One region of the Brevibacillus halotolerans genome, then DNA from elsewhere that is predicted to be linked to it. Evidence: riboswitches for the same ligand, from Rfam matches in the RefSeq annotation. Region 1 holds a riboswitch; the other holds the start of a gene.
The links. Region 1 has a riboswitch for FMN ahead of ribD (bifunctional diaminohydroxyphosphoribosylaminopyrimidine deaminase/5-amino-6-(5-phosphoribosylamino)uracil reductase RibD). Riboswitches for the same ligand answer to the same signal wherever they lie in the genome.
Positions count from the first base shown of each region.

Region 2: linked by a shared signal. The riboswitch ahead of O0550_RS20435 (ECF transporter S component) and the one ahead of ribD (bifunctional diaminohydroxyphosphoribosylaminopyrimidine deaminase/5-amino-6-(5-phosphoribosylamino)uracil reductase RibD) in region 1 are both predicted to bind FMN.

Region 1 is NZ_JAPTNK010000006.1:49,508-56,917, reverse strand. It holds gene O0550_RS10145 (cysteine hydrolase family protein) at 1-235, opposite strand, end outside; gene O0550_RS10140 (NUDIX hydrolase) at 311-1,087, opposite strand; gene O0550_RS10135 (VOC family protein) at 1,415-1,798, shown strand; FMN riboswitch at 2,096-2,235, shown strand; gene ribD (bifunctional diaminohydroxyphosphoribosylaminopyrimidine deaminase/5-amino-6-(5-phosphoribosylamino)uracil reductase RibD) at 2,555-3,709, shown strand; gene O0550_RS10125 (riboflavin synthase) at 3,725-4,399, shown strand; gene O0550_RS10120 (bifunctional 3,4-dihydroxy-2-butanone-4-phosphate synthase/GTP cyclohydrolase II) at 4,425-5,621, shown strand; gene ribH (6,7-dimethyl-8-ribityllumazine synthase) at 5,641-6,114, shown strand; gene loaP (antiterminator LoaP) at 6,426-7,007, opposite strand.
Region 2 is NZ_JAPTNK010000020.1:70,991-78,400, reverse strand. It holds gene O0550_RS20445 (winged helix-turn-helix domain-containing protein) at 1-148, shown strand, start outside; gene O0550_RS20440 (HAD family hydrolase) at 183-854, shown strand; gene O0550_RS20435 (ECF transporter S component) at 939-1,580, opposite strand; FMN riboswitch at 1,860-2,013, opposite strand; gene O0550_RS20430 (ABC transporter permease) at 2,086-2,874, opposite strand; gene O0550_RS20425 (ABC transporter permease) at 2,879-3,673, opposite strand; gene O0550_RS20420 (ABC transporter ATP-binding protein) at 3,675-4,670, opposite strand; gene O0550_RS20415 (glutamate-1-semialdehyde 2,1-aminomutase) at 4,825-6,120, shown strand; gene O0550_RS20410 (hypothetical protein) at 6,266-6,424, shown strand; gene O0550_RS20405 (glutamate synthase-related protein) at 6,742-7,410, shown strand, end outside.

The DNA.
Region 1 (7,410 bases):
CTTCACTTCCGATAATATTGTGGGGCGGATAGAGCTTCGATTCAGGATGAAATGGATCAATTTCTTTGTGTGCATCTACAGCCATTACCACAAATTCACCATTTTGAAGAAAGTGATTGGTAAGATGAACAATCCGCTGTTCGATTTTTTGGGCAGGCTCTCCGCATGTCAAAGCGCCATTGGTTGCAACGAAATCATTCGTGTAATCGATGATCAGGATAGCTTTTTGACTCATAAATATATACCTCCATTTTAAATGTTTGATTTAACATAGTTAATATGACTATATAAATGAGTAAAAAAAGAAGGATTAATAGATGCTCACAAATGGCACGTAGTCAGTAAATTTATATAATTTGGCTGGATTTTGTGAGTATTTATTCGAGTATTTAGAAGAACCTTCCGCATCTCTGACTTCTTCAATAATCCCTTTTCTATTTATGGTAGACACCAAGCGTCTGCTAAAGTTAGAGCGATCTACTTTAAAATCAGGTACGACCGTCTCAATGACCTGAAGCAGCTCAGATAAGGTAAACTCTTCGGGTAGAAATTCTTTCGCAATATTAGTTTGAACCATAATCTCTTGGATTTTTTGCAGAGCATCCTTTAAGATTTCGTTGTGATCAAACGCCAAATTCATGGACATTGCTTCCTCAACCGTGAACAAACGCGCATCTACAGCATCGTCATCAGCCTTAAATCCAGTCAATGCCTGCTCATTAACAAGGGCATAATAGGCAACGGTTGGAATCCATCCACCCGGATCACGGCCTGGAGTATAGTAGGCTCTTAGCTGCTTAATATGTACCTTCTCATTTAAGATGTGTGTTTCCTCACGCAGCTCACGTTCAGCACATTGATCAAGTGTTTCGTGTTCATTGAGAAAACCACCAGGAAAAGCCCAATACCCTGGAAAGCGATCGCTTTGTGGATCACGCTGAATCAGCAATATTTTTAGCTTACGATCGGGAAGGGATTTGTGCTTGGTATCTTTTCTAGGCTCCGATGTAATCGTAAATATACAAATGTCGGTAGGTAAGCCATCAGGAGATCGATAGACTGGCTTTTCCTTTGGAGGAATTTGCAAAGTGTGAAGCTCCTTTCTACGTGTTCTTGAGGTTATTTTATATAGTTATTTTTATATTGTCAATACGACTATATTAAATTCAGGACTTTTTACATACATTCTTTGCTATGGAAAAGGAGCTGTATTTAATTATATATGTAGCTAACGCTATATCTAAATATTTGTGCAAAAATTAGGGAAGCGGAAAGGGCAATCGGTCTTTTTAAGGAGTTGGAATGGAAGTGAAAGTTTGATCAATAATATAGATGGATAAATGCACAAATTCGTTCCATTTTGGTATATTCTCTGTGTTCAGCTTGAATTTATCTTAGAGGAAAGGGAATTTCAATGAAAATTAAACTAACAAGTATATTTGTCAACGATCAGGATAGAGCTCTTTCATTTTATACAGAGGTTTTAGGCTTTGTGAAAAAAAGCGACTTTCCAGTAGGAGATTTTAAATGGATAACGGTTGTTTCGCCGGAAGGCCCGGAAGATATTGAATTGCTTTTGGAACCACTGGGGCATCCCGCTGCGAAAACATTTCAAAAAGAAATGTTTGAGGCAGGCATTCCGTTAATGACGTTTGCTGTTGACGATATTCACAAAGAGTATGAAAGACTGCTAAAACTGGGTGTAGTCTTTAAGAGTAAGCCTGTAGATATAGAAGGGACATCAATTGCTGTGTTTCATGATACATGCGGTAATCTTATCCAACTTTTTCAGGGATGATACACAATCATGAAGGAAAAGCGGCTTGGAAGATTAGCAGACAGACATTACTAATGCTCCTTTTCAACATAATGAACGTATTCTCCATGATGAGGATGTCGGCATTAGACGTTGGACAAGCAGTGACAATCAGGATAGTAGGACGTAGGTTTCTAGTGTAAACACAAAATTTTTTCCGTTACTAGGAAGACCAAGCTGTAGCTTATTATCCAACAAAATACAAAGCGATTGACAAGAAGTCAGAAAAGTAGCCGTTCCCATGTATGGATACTTGTGCTATACTACAGGCAATTGCATAACCACCTTCAGGGCAGGGTGAAATTCCCGACCGGCGGTAATGACGATTATGTCTGAGCCCGCGACTCGCAAACCGTTTTTGCGACTGACTTGGTGAAAATCCAAGGCCGACGGTATAGTCCGGATGGGAGAAGGTACAAGGCTTATCACATTTTTCAATGAGGATACATGACTTAAATTGTGGTGGCCATCGCAGACTGTTTTTTCATAAATGAGAAGACGGTTTATTTAGATATATTCAAAATATGTCAGTCAAGGCATGATCTATTTGCGGTGGTGTAACACTTTATGTATCTGTTTTTTGAAAAATCCGACGGTAGGCTGTATTTCTCTATGCCCTTTTAATGAAAAGGGCATTTTTTTATTGTAAAAAAATAGGTTATGAAAGTAACCAAGGTGCGTTTGCAAGAGTAAAAGCAAGATACACAGAACAAAAAAACACAGAAAGGAGGAACGCTTATGAATGAGCTTCAAGAATGGAAGAGGAGCGAATGTGAGAATCAAGTGCTGTTGGATCAAGCTTTTATGAAGATAGCAATTCAATTGGCAGAAGGAGCGAGTCATCAAACATCTCCTAATCCTACAGTGGGTGCTGTTATTGTGAAAAATGGGAGCATTGTTGGTCTAGGAGCCCATCTTCGGGCAGGTGAGTCTCACGCTGAAATTCATGCCTTACGAATGGCTGGGGAAAAGGCAGCGGGGGCGACTGTATACGTAACCTTGGAGCCATGCAGTCATTATGGGAAAACACCACCCTGCGTTCAAGCGCTACTAGATGCAGGAGTGGCACGGGTTGTCATTGCCATAGAAGACCCTAATCCACTGGTGGCAGGTAAAGGTGTAGCAGCTTTAAAACATGCTGGTATAGATGTGCAGGTCGGTGTATTCGAAAAGGAAGCCCGAGAATGCAATGAATCGTTTTTTCATTATATTCATACGAAAAGGCCGTTTGTTACGCTGAAGACGGCCAGTACATTAGATGGGAAGCTGGCTACAGCAACCGGCGATAGCAAATGGATAACGAGTGAATTGGCACGCAGGGAAGTTCATGCGGAACGGGCCAAGTCTGACGCAATTTTAGTGGGTATAAACACGGTGATAAAAGATGATCCCTTACTGACAGCCCGGTTGTATGAAAAGGGAAGACAGCCGATACGAGTCGTTCTTGATCAAACCCTTCGTATTCCAAAGACAGCTACGATTCTCAAAGATACTACATCGCCAGTTTGGATTTTTACCACAAGAAGAGCTTCTCAACAAAAAGTAGATTTCCTGCGTGCAAAAGGAATTCGAATCACGGTGCAACAAGAGGATCAAGTAACGATACCATTTGTCCTCCAAACCTTGGGAGAGGCAGAAATTGTATCGGTACTTGTAGAAGGTGGCAGCAAGATAAGCGGGGCGTTTTTAGAGGCACAAGCGATTCAAAAGGTAATAGCCTATGTCGCTTTTACACTTGTGGGTGGAGTGGAATCTCCAGTCGCCTACGGAGGAAACGGTATTCCTTTGATGAAAGATGCGATTCAACTCAGAGATGTAGCAGTAGAGAAGGTGAGTGAACAGGAAGTAAAGATAACGGGTTACCCACTTTGGACGGATCATGGCAATTCATAAGGAGTGAGGACGATCATGTTCACGGGGATAATTGAGGAAGTAGGTACGATCACTGGATTTTTAGCCAGTCAAAAGGCTGGCAGCCTGCATATTAACGCTAGGCTGGTTGTAGAGGGTAGTAAAATAGGTGATTCCATTGCAGTAAATGGAGTTTGTTTAACGGTTACCGAGTTTACCGCTAATGGCTTTGTAGTTGATGTTATGCCAGAGACGCTGAAGAGAACGAATCTGGGTGAGTTCCGGAATGGTGAGCTAGTAAATTTGGAGCGGGCGATGTCTATTGGCGACAGATTAGGTGGCCATCTGGTATTAGGGCATGTTGATGGGAAAGGAAGAATTTTATCGAAAAGGCAAAATGAAAATGCCATACTATTCGAAATAGAAGCGGGAGCAGATATCCAGCGTTATCTCATTCCCCAAGGCTCTATTACAGTAGATGGAATAAGCTTAACAGTGGTTGCCATCAAAGCCAACTCCTTTTCCGTCTCGGTCATTCCTCATACCGCAGCAGTTACTACGCTCGGAAAGAAACAGGTGGGGAAATGCGTAAATCTTGAAAATGATGTGATTGGTAAATATGTGGAAAGGCTACTAGCTTCTCAAGGAAGCTTACTCCATTCTTTGCATTCTGCTCGCAACAAGCAACATTCTGTAACAGAAAGCTTTTTACGTGACAATGGGTTTGTCTAATACCAATGGCTAGGAGGGAATCTACATGCTTCACACGATAGAAGAGGCGCTAGAGGAATTGCGTCAGGGGAAGCCCATTATTGTGGTCGATGACGAGAATCGGGAAAATGAAGGAGATTTTCTGTGCATGGCGGAGAAGGCAACACCTGAGATGATTAATTTCATGGTTACCCATGGAAGAGGGCTGGTTTGCGTTTCGATTGAGGATAAAAGAGCTCGTGAGCTACAGCTAAGACAGATGGTGGAAAATAATACAGATCATCATGGAACAGCTTTTACAGTGTCCATAGATGAAAGGGATACGCATACAGGGATATCGGCGCATGAGCGTTCACAAACGATCATGGCAATGCTTGACCCGCAAGCAGAAGCTGATCGTTTCCGGCGCCCTGGACATATTTTTCCATTGGTTGCCAAGGAGGGCGGAGTATTAAAGCGGGCAGGACATACAGAAGCGGCGGTAGATCTGGCAAGGCTTGCTGGTGGTTATCCTGCTGGGGTAATTTGCGAAATCATGCAAGAGGATGGAAGCATGGCACGTTTACCTGCTCTATTAGAAATAGCAAAGCGTTTAGATCTAAAAATTGTTTCGATCGAACAACTGATTCATTATCGTATGCAAAGCGAATCGCTGGTGAAGAAGGAGGCACAGACCATTCTGCCTACAGAATACGGAGATTTTCGCATCTTTGCCTACTCGAATACGTTGGATGGAAAGGAACATGTAGCTCTTGTTAAGGGAGATATTCGCCCTGATCAACCTGTCTTAGTGCGTGTGCATTCTGAATGCTTAACAGGCGATATATTTGGTTCTCTTCGTTGCGATTGCGGACCACAATTGCATGCTGCCCTGCAACAAATCGACGAGGTAGGAGCCGGAATTCTGCTATATATGAGACAGGAAGGGCGCGGAATTGGCTTAATAAACAAATTAAAAGCATATCAGCTACAGGAAGAAGGCTTAGATACTGTTGAAGCCAATGAACGGCTAGGCTTCCCCGCTGATTTACGTGAATATGGAATTGGTGCACAAATATTGCGTGATCTGGGGGCCAAGAAATTGCGTCTTTTAACCAATAATCCTAGAAAAATCGTGGCACTCAATGGATATGGTCTAAAAGTAACGGAACGAGTACCGCTTCAAATGAAAAGTCATCAGCATAATTACCATTACCTGCATACCAAGCAACAGAAACTAGGACATATGCTAACTATATTATAATGAAGAAATGAGGATGAATATGAAAATCTGGGAAGGCAAGCTCGTCGGTTCAGGATTGCGTATAGGAGTTGTTGCTGGTCGTTTTAACGAATTAATTGTCAGTAAACTAGTAAGTGGGGCTTTAGATACATTAAAACGGCATGGTGTGGAAGAAGCCCAAATTGAAATGGCATGGGTTCCTGGTGCCTTTGAGATTCCACTTATGGCGAAAAAAATGGCCGAAACAGCGCGTTTTGACGCGATTATTACATTAGGAGCAGTGATTCGCGGATCGACTCCTCATTTTGATTATGTTTGCAATGAATGTGCAAAAGGAGTAGCAGCTCTTTCTATGAGCAGTGGAGTACCTATTATTTTTGGTGTCCTGACGACTGATAATATTGAACAAGCTATTGAACGTGCTGGGACAAAGGCCGGAAATAAAGGATGTGAAGCGGCCGCTTCCGCTATTGAAATGGCGAATTTGGCACGTAGCTTTGAACAACCTTGCTAAATGGTATTAAAATGTGAGCTACCGATAGATTCGGTAGCTCTTTTCTACAAAAAATAGAACGTTGTAATTGTTAATGAAAGAATACGAATAAAGCAGATTTATGTTTGGAATTTTAATAATTTTAAATCCGTTTATGAACAGACTGAAGCTTTCTTACGAAAATCTATAAATGCTATTGAAATTGTAACTAAGTCAAGGGGCTTACAATCCGAAGATGCTTGATGGGTAGAACTTTTACGGGATGACTACAGTAATAGGCAGATAAGTGAAAGTAATCATCTAATAATGGCAAAAAAGTGAACAATAGTTCTTTAGTTGCTAATATTTAGATTTTTTGAGCTGGAAAGTATTTCAACACCAAGATCGACCAATTTTTCTGAACCCATAAATTTTATGAGTACTTTAGCGCGTTTTTTGTGTCGATCTACTTTTTTAATCTGTCCTTCCATTCCTTTTAAGGGACCCGAATTGACATAGACCTCTGAATTTTCTAAGTGAATTTTTGAATACGTAATGATGTCTGTATTGCCTAATAATCGTAAGAGCGGGGACATTTCTTCATCATCAATAGCTGAAAAATTCGTGATTGAAATATCCTTCTTAGCATGATTGCTACTTGTTAATTTTGAATATATGGGACCTATATTAACAAATTTGTATAGGTTAGGTATTTCTTTGATTTTGTAAAAAATACTTGAAGTCATATCCGTTTTAATTAAGACATAGCCAGGGAATAAAATTTTAATATTGTGAAAAATGGCTCCGTTCTTTTTCTCAGGAACTTTTCTCTTAGGTATGAGAGCATACAAAGTTTGTTCATCAAAATAATAGTTCAAATGATCTTTAACTATTTCTTCGCCGCCTGATCTTACGTAAAGAGCATACCATTTCAAAGTAATTATTCCTTTCAAAAAGTTTTTTTACGTACATCTTTCAGTAGTCAAAATGTCTGGGTGCTATGTAAAGATTTTTATTTATGTTGAATATAATTATAGGCTAGTTGAAAAGTAAATCAACCATAATTTTTCCAAACTTTTGTTAATTAATAACCATAAAATGTTATTCAATTCTATTGTATAAAATAACAAATTGACAATTATCGACATTCCACAGTATTATTTGTATAATACCACTAATTATAAAATTAAGAATTTTTTCTTGATCATATAGGCAAAGCATTTTCACTGTAACGACTATTCATTCTCTAGTGGAAACTAATCGTTGTTTCGGCACGTTAAGAGAAACTAGGGTACATACATGAAATGATAAGTAGTGTACATATTTGTAGACGATATG
Region 2 (7,410 bases), on a different contig from region 1:
TAGTGAAATGAAGGATCTCTACCAGCGTTATAAAGATAACAAGCCGTCAGCCGATCGTCTAAACTTTCATTACCTAAATCTGCTTTTCCCGACTTCACCGCGTCAAGATGATCCAGATAACGCTGAATTCGTAGACGATGATGAATAAGTAGCCCACCCTATCCAGAAAGGAGCTGCTATGCATGCATAAGTCCGAAGTATATACCGTACTGTTTGATTTTGATGGAACGATTGCTGATACATTACCAGCCATTTTTACAGCCATTCGCCATACCTTTTATACGTTTCTGCAAGAGGAGTATTCTGATCAGCAGATTATGGAATTATTCGGGCCACCGGAAGCGGGAATTATTAAAAACAAGATTCCGTCTGAGAGATATGAGGAAGCTCTTCAGTGCTTTTATGACAAATATGTAGATGAACACCGCGGGCTAGTAACCCCTGCACCGCTGCTCACTATGCTTGAAGCTTTAAAACACGCAGGCATTCAGATGGGAATTATTACAGGGAAAGGCAGAAGGAGTGCCGATCTTTCTCTTGAGGCATTAAAACTGACCGATTATTTTCAAATTGTCATAGCAGGCGACGAAGTCACAAATCATAAGCCGCATCCTGAAGGCATTCTTCATGCAATGCAACAGCTCCGAGCCTGCCCGGAACATACTCTTTATGTAGGAGACAGCCAAGCTGATGTCACCGCGGCTAGAGCTGCCGGCATTTGTGCGGTTGGTGTGAATTGGTTCCCCGCATCGCAAAGCAACGGGATTTTTGATCCTTCTCCCGATGTATTATTTACAGAGCCTGCGATGATGATGGAATGGCTGTTAAAAAGATGGAATATAGGTAGTAACTAAGCTCAAAGAAAAAAGAGGCCTCCCCTTATCTAGCTGGGAGCAACCTCTTTTTTTCTTTTTGTTTTATGCAAAATTCGTCTAAGCTTACGAAATAACTGGTTTACTTGACGAAGCAGGATTGGTGACTAGTAAGCCAAGTCGTGCAGACATTTTGACAAATACCGGGTAAGCAATCAACGACAGCAAGACACCTTTGATAATGCTAAAAGGTACAATACCAAGCAAGATCATGCTCCACAGACTTTCCATATGGAACATCTGTAGTAATTGCTCTATCGAAATTGAGTAGAGTACCGCATAGAAAGGTAACAATAAAAAGTAGTTTGCCATAGCCATAATCACTGTCATAACCAGCGTACCTGCCGATAGCCCCAAAACAAAACCGACTTTATTTTTATATAAGCGCTGTGTATAAACAGCCAAAAACACAAAGCTTCCGCCTGCCAGCGCATTCGCAATTTCTCCAATAATAAAACCATCTGTGTTTTTTAGCAGAAGATGCAAGCCATTCTTTAAGACTTCAATGAGTACTCCCGCTGCTGGGCCAAAAACAAGCCCGCCAATAATAGCTGGTACCGTACTAAAATCAAGCTTTAAAAAAGTCGGCATCAACGGCACATGAAACTCCAGATAGTACAAAAGAAACGCAATGGCTGAAAGCATAGGGATCGTAACTAGCTTTCTCAGACGCTGTCTTTGAATCGTGTGACTTGTTTTTCCTTGCATGTTGACCATCCTCTCTTTTTCTTTCTCCTTCTTGAGAGATGGCAACAGCAATCCGCAACCACGTGTTATTTTTTTACTCTACTGCCAAACAAACTTACGACGACTGTTCCGCTCTTAGAAAAGAATAAAAAAGCCCCTAAAAAAGCATCATGCTTCTTCAGGGGCATACTGACGATCTTTACCATAATCCAGAGGGTATAGGGAAACAAAGGGCTGTTTATCGAGCAGTCCTCTCCCTCAGCCGACACAACAAAATAAGCACGTGTGCATCGTACTGTCGTCATCCTTCTCCCATCCAGACTGTACTGTCGGCTCTGGATTCTCACCAGATCCTGCACACTTCTGCCTCATTTCAGCAAAAGTGGCTCGCGGGCTAACGCTCGATATGCGCATCACCGCCGGTCGGGAATTTCACCCTGCCCCGAAGGAATTGTGAAATTTTTCTCACGTAATTATTATACTCTGAAATTCCACGTATGACAATATCATTTTATGAAGCTATTCCTCACGAGCCTGCACCGCTATATTTTTTAACCCCTTGGTTCCAGATTAAAATCCCTAAGGTAAAAAAGATGATTCCCATCACAGGCGTTAGCATTGTGTACCCATATAAATCCTCTTTTTTCAAAAAATAAGCTGAAGGATAGAAGCCTACAAATGCGAATGGCAAAATCCATTTCAATAAAATTGCGATTGCATTGTTGTAAATGTCTACTGGATATCGCCCATAGTTTTGAATATTCCAGATCATAGGAGCAATTCCCGTACGTGAGTCGCTATAAAAGCTCACGGATGCTATTGCAGTATAAACACCACCGTAGATCAAGGTACTACTCAATACTAACAGGATAAAGATAATGGGATCGTACCAGGAGATTGTAAGCTGTAGCTTCCATCCTGCATACAGCATAATTAACAGCCCCGTCAGAACTCCAAATATACGATCTGGTGAAATGGATTCCAGCGAAATTTGCGCCAAATGATTGACTGGCCGCGTCAAGATGCGATCCATCTCTCCTCTGATAATATAGCGCTCATTAAAATCCCAAAAACCAAAAAACATCGTAAACAAGGCATATGGAACTAAAAAGTATCCATAAATAAAAATAATCTCATACATCGTCCAGCCCTGAATGTTTGGAACATGTGTAAATACAACTAAAATGAATACCAGATTTAACAGTTCACTTACGATATTGGACAGCAATTCCACGATGAAGTTGGCCCGATACGACAGTTTTACTTTAAAATACTGGCTAAGATAATCTTGAAACAAACGTATAACTTGCCCCATCTGGCTATCCTCCTTGCACGACCAAATTTCGTTTTGCACGTTGCCACAACAGAATAATTGGTATAAATAATAACGCGATCCAAATAACCTGTGTGCCAATTGCTATCCAGGCTTTTTCACCATGGAGTGCCCCTGTAAAAATCATACTAGGCGTAAAATTGATAGCCTGAAACGGCAGATATTGTAAGATCGTTTGGGTGACTCCAGGAAAAAAGCTAATCGGAATAACAACACCTGACAGCAAATCTACCACCATGCGTTTTGCCATAATCATTCCTTCATTTCTCATTAAGAAAAACGTTAGTAGGCCTGTGAGCAAATTAATTTGGGTATTTACCACAAAACCAAGTAACAAGCTTACACTGTACATCCCCCATATTTCCCCACTGCTTGGAAACTCGAACGGAATGAACAACCGAACAATGAGAAGTCCCGGAAAAGCAAAAAACACAAGGCGAAAAATCCCTTCTCCCAAGGCTTGTGCTGTTTTGACTGACAGGTAATTATAAGGACGAATTAGCTCAATAGCTACTTTCCCTTCTCTGACATCCTGACCTATTTCTTGGTCGATATTGTTAAAGTAGAATGCACGAGACATCCAAGCAATTGCTACATAAGAGGTCATTTGAACCAAAGACATACCAACGAGATTGTCCTGCCCGGAATAGATTGCCCCCCACAAGAAGTAATAAGCTCCGATATTAATCGCATAAATGATGATCCCGCTGTAGTAATTTACCCGGTAAGCAAGCAGGGTCAGAAAGCGAATTCGTATCAGCTCTTGATAAAGTTTCCACATGCTAAAATCCCCCGCTTGTCGTCGAGTAAATGTTACGTACAATCTCTTCCGTGGAGGTTTCTTTGATTGTTACATCGGTTAGTTCAAAGCTAGCCATCACTTGCGTCAAAATGGCCGGCAGCTTTTCATGCTGAAAAGAAACAGATAGGGAGTATGCATTAATGCCCTCAATACTGCATTCAAACTCAGATAAAGTAGCCCGCAGATTCTCGGTAGTCATTTTTTGTTTAAATTGGAATACTACTTCGGTTTTATTCCCCCAGCGTTCCTTCAAATCAGTTAAGAGTCCGTCAAAAATCAACTTGCCGCTGTCCATCACTAAGACTCGTTTACACAGTGCCTCAATATCAGATACATCGTGTGTAGTAAGCAAAACGGTGGTATTTTCCGTTTCGTTTAGACTTTTTAGGAAGTCACGAATCTTTTGTTTTACCAGTACATCTAAGCCTACTGTTGGCTCATCAAGGAACAGCAGCTTCGGTTTATGAATAAGAGCAGCAGCGATTTCACAGCGCATTCTCTGTCCAAGACTTAATTTACGAACAGGCTGCTGAATGAATGAGCCCATGTCTAATTCTTCTATTAACCGATCCTGCCACGCCTGTCCTGCTACCTCATCTACCTTATAGACCCGGCGCAATAGACGAAACGACTCTAATGGAGACAAGTCCCACCACAGTTGTGAACGTTGCCCAAAAACAACCCCGATGGACTCAACATATTTTTCTCGATCCCGGTGCGGATGATAGCCATTAATTAAAATCTCTCCGCTAGAAGGGGTTAAAATGCCTGTCAGCATTTTGATAGTTGTTGATTTACCGGCTCCATTTTCACCAATTAAGGCAAACATCTCACCTGCTTGTACCTCGAAGCTAAGCTCATGAACAGCACGAACTGTTTTATATTCTCGTTGAAAGAGATCGCGAAAAGCACCAGACAAGCCATTGCGAGCTTGGTGAATGCGAAATACTTTCTCTAATTGCGTAACATTTATCATATTTCTCGCGTTCCTTCCTCTCCTGCTTTATGGTATAACTGCCACGATAGATAGTGTATATGAGCCAAAGACAACTTGCAAAAAGAAACTTGCCCCAAATACACTTGGTATCCTATGTTATGATAAAAAGGTCGAAAAAGGAGTGAAAGAAATCATGAATCGTGAACAATCAACTAAACTACATGAACAAGCTTACGGTGTTATTGTCGGGGGCGTAAACAGCCCTTCCCGTTCGTTTAAGGCCGTTGGTGGCGGTTCTCCTGTCGTCATGGCAAAAGCACAAGGAGCTTATTTTTGGGACGTAGATGGAAATAAATACATAGATTATCTGGCAGCGTACGGTCCCATCATTACTGGGCATGCTCATCCACACGTTACAAAGGCAATCGTGGACGCGGCACAAAATGGCACACTGTATGGTACGCCAACTCCTTGGGAGATTACCTTTGCTGAGATGATTCGGGAAGCAATTCCTTCCATGGAGCGTATTCGTTTTAATAACTCAGGTACAGAATCTGTTATGACGTGCATTCGTGTAGCTCGTGCCTATACCAATCGCACAAAAATCATTAAATTCGCTGGCTGCTACCACGGCCATTCTGATTTAGTCCTAGTAGCTGCCGGTTCTGGTCCTTCCACACTAGGTATTCCAGATAGCGCTGGTATCCCACAAAGCATTGCTAACGAGGTTATTACTGTTCCATTTAATAATGTTGACGCATATAAAGATGCGCTAGAAAAATGGGGACATGAAATTGCTGCTGTTTTAGTCGAGCCAATTGTTGGTAACTTCGGTATCGTAATGCCTCAAAAAGGCTTCCTGGAAGAAGTTAATCGCCTGACTCACGAGGCCGGAGCCCTTGTGGTGTATGACGAGGTAATCACTGCCTTCCGCTTCTGCTATGGTGGAGCACAGAACTTATTGGGAGTAGAGCCTGATTTGACTGCCTTAGGTAAAATTATTGGCGGCGGGTTGCCAATTGGGGCATATGGCGGTCGTCGTGAAATCATGGAACAAGTAGCACCTCTTGGACCTGCTTATCAAGCTGGTACACATGCAGGAAATCCTGCCTCCATTAAAGCAGGTATCGCATGCTTAGAAGTCCTCAAACAACCAGGCGTATACGAAGAACTCGATCGTCTCGGTATGCTCTTGGAAGCTGGGATTAGTAAAGCCGCAGAAAGCCACGGCATAACCATTCGCATTAATCGCGTAAAAGGTGCTTTAGCTGTTTATTTTACCGATGCAACCGTTACGGATTATGATGGAGCCCAAAGTGCTGATGGAGAACAGTTTGCCCAATTCTTCCGTTTGTTATTGGACGAAGGAATTTGTCTGGCTCCTTCTAAATATGAGGCTTGGTTTATCACAACAGCTCATACTGAGTCAGATATTAAACAAACAATCGAAGCAGTAGACCGTTGCTTTGCGAAAATGGCACAGAAATAAAAGATCAAAAAGGCCTCCAAACGTGTAAGAGTATGGAGGCCTTTCTTATTTTTCATTTGGAAAAAAACGATCGGGCAAACTTCTGGCTTTCAGGGAAAACTACTGGTGTCTTCACTCAAAAAGCGTAATACAGGAGGGCTAGTCAATGTCCAGAGGTAAAAACGACTTTCCACAAGCACCAGAGCAAACCTTTACTGATCCCAAGATGAGTGCAAAGCCACTGGAATTTTTAAGCTTCCAGAATCCACGTAAAACAGAACATCACAAAACAAAGCAGCACAAAACAGAAAATCGGGACGAATAGTCATGACAGCCCCCATTATCGGGGGTTGTTTATTTGTATAATTTATACAATTTTATACCAAAATATTGCTTATCAATTCAATAAACACACAAATATCAGAAAAAAGTTTGCATAAAAACGCTTACATTTGTATAATTAATTGTTTTGATATTGTTTTGCTTGCCTCTTTCGTGTTATTCTCAATGGTAACTAACGATATGCTTCCCCTGTTTGCACAATGAGCATCCACATTGAGTCCAATCTTCTATAAAAAGGACTTATACTCAACTGTCTTAGAAGAACGAAGGAGGTGGAGGTCAGACCTACTGACCGTTACTATGCAAAAGAGAAATGAAAAGCATATGCACACTAGTAACTTTCGGAATTATCACACAACAGAACATGATAGCTGTGGAATTATCTGTATCATCGAAAAAACAGGAACACCTACAAGGAAAAATGTAGATGAAACCATTCGGACCTTAGTACAAATGGAGCATCGCTCTGGATTTATTGATGGAGAAGGTGACGGATGTGGTGTATTAACGGATATCCCTCGTTATCTTTGGGAGAAATATTTAGAAAACTCACTCTTCGAAAGTGATTTGGCGTATGATCCTTCCTTTGCAGTTGCTCATATTTTTGTTCCCCGCAAAGGACATGAGGTAAAAAAAGTCCAGGAAGAAATCGGCTTGCTTATAAAAAAACACGGCTTAACTGTTTTAGCTGAGCGTGAAAATCAAGTTCATTCAAACGTGTTAGGAAAAAACGCACAGCAGGATGAACCACTCTTTTGGCAAATCGCTTTCATGCCAAACCAAGCCATCCACCCAACCACATTAACGCCTGAACAATACGCCGGATTATTATTTGAACTCCATGTTGAAATTGAAGATACCTATCATGTACATGTTGCTTCCCTCAGCAATCACACCGTTTCTTATAAATTGATGGGTGCAGCGAACATCTTACCCCGCTATTTCGTAGATTTAGCTGATCCATCCTTC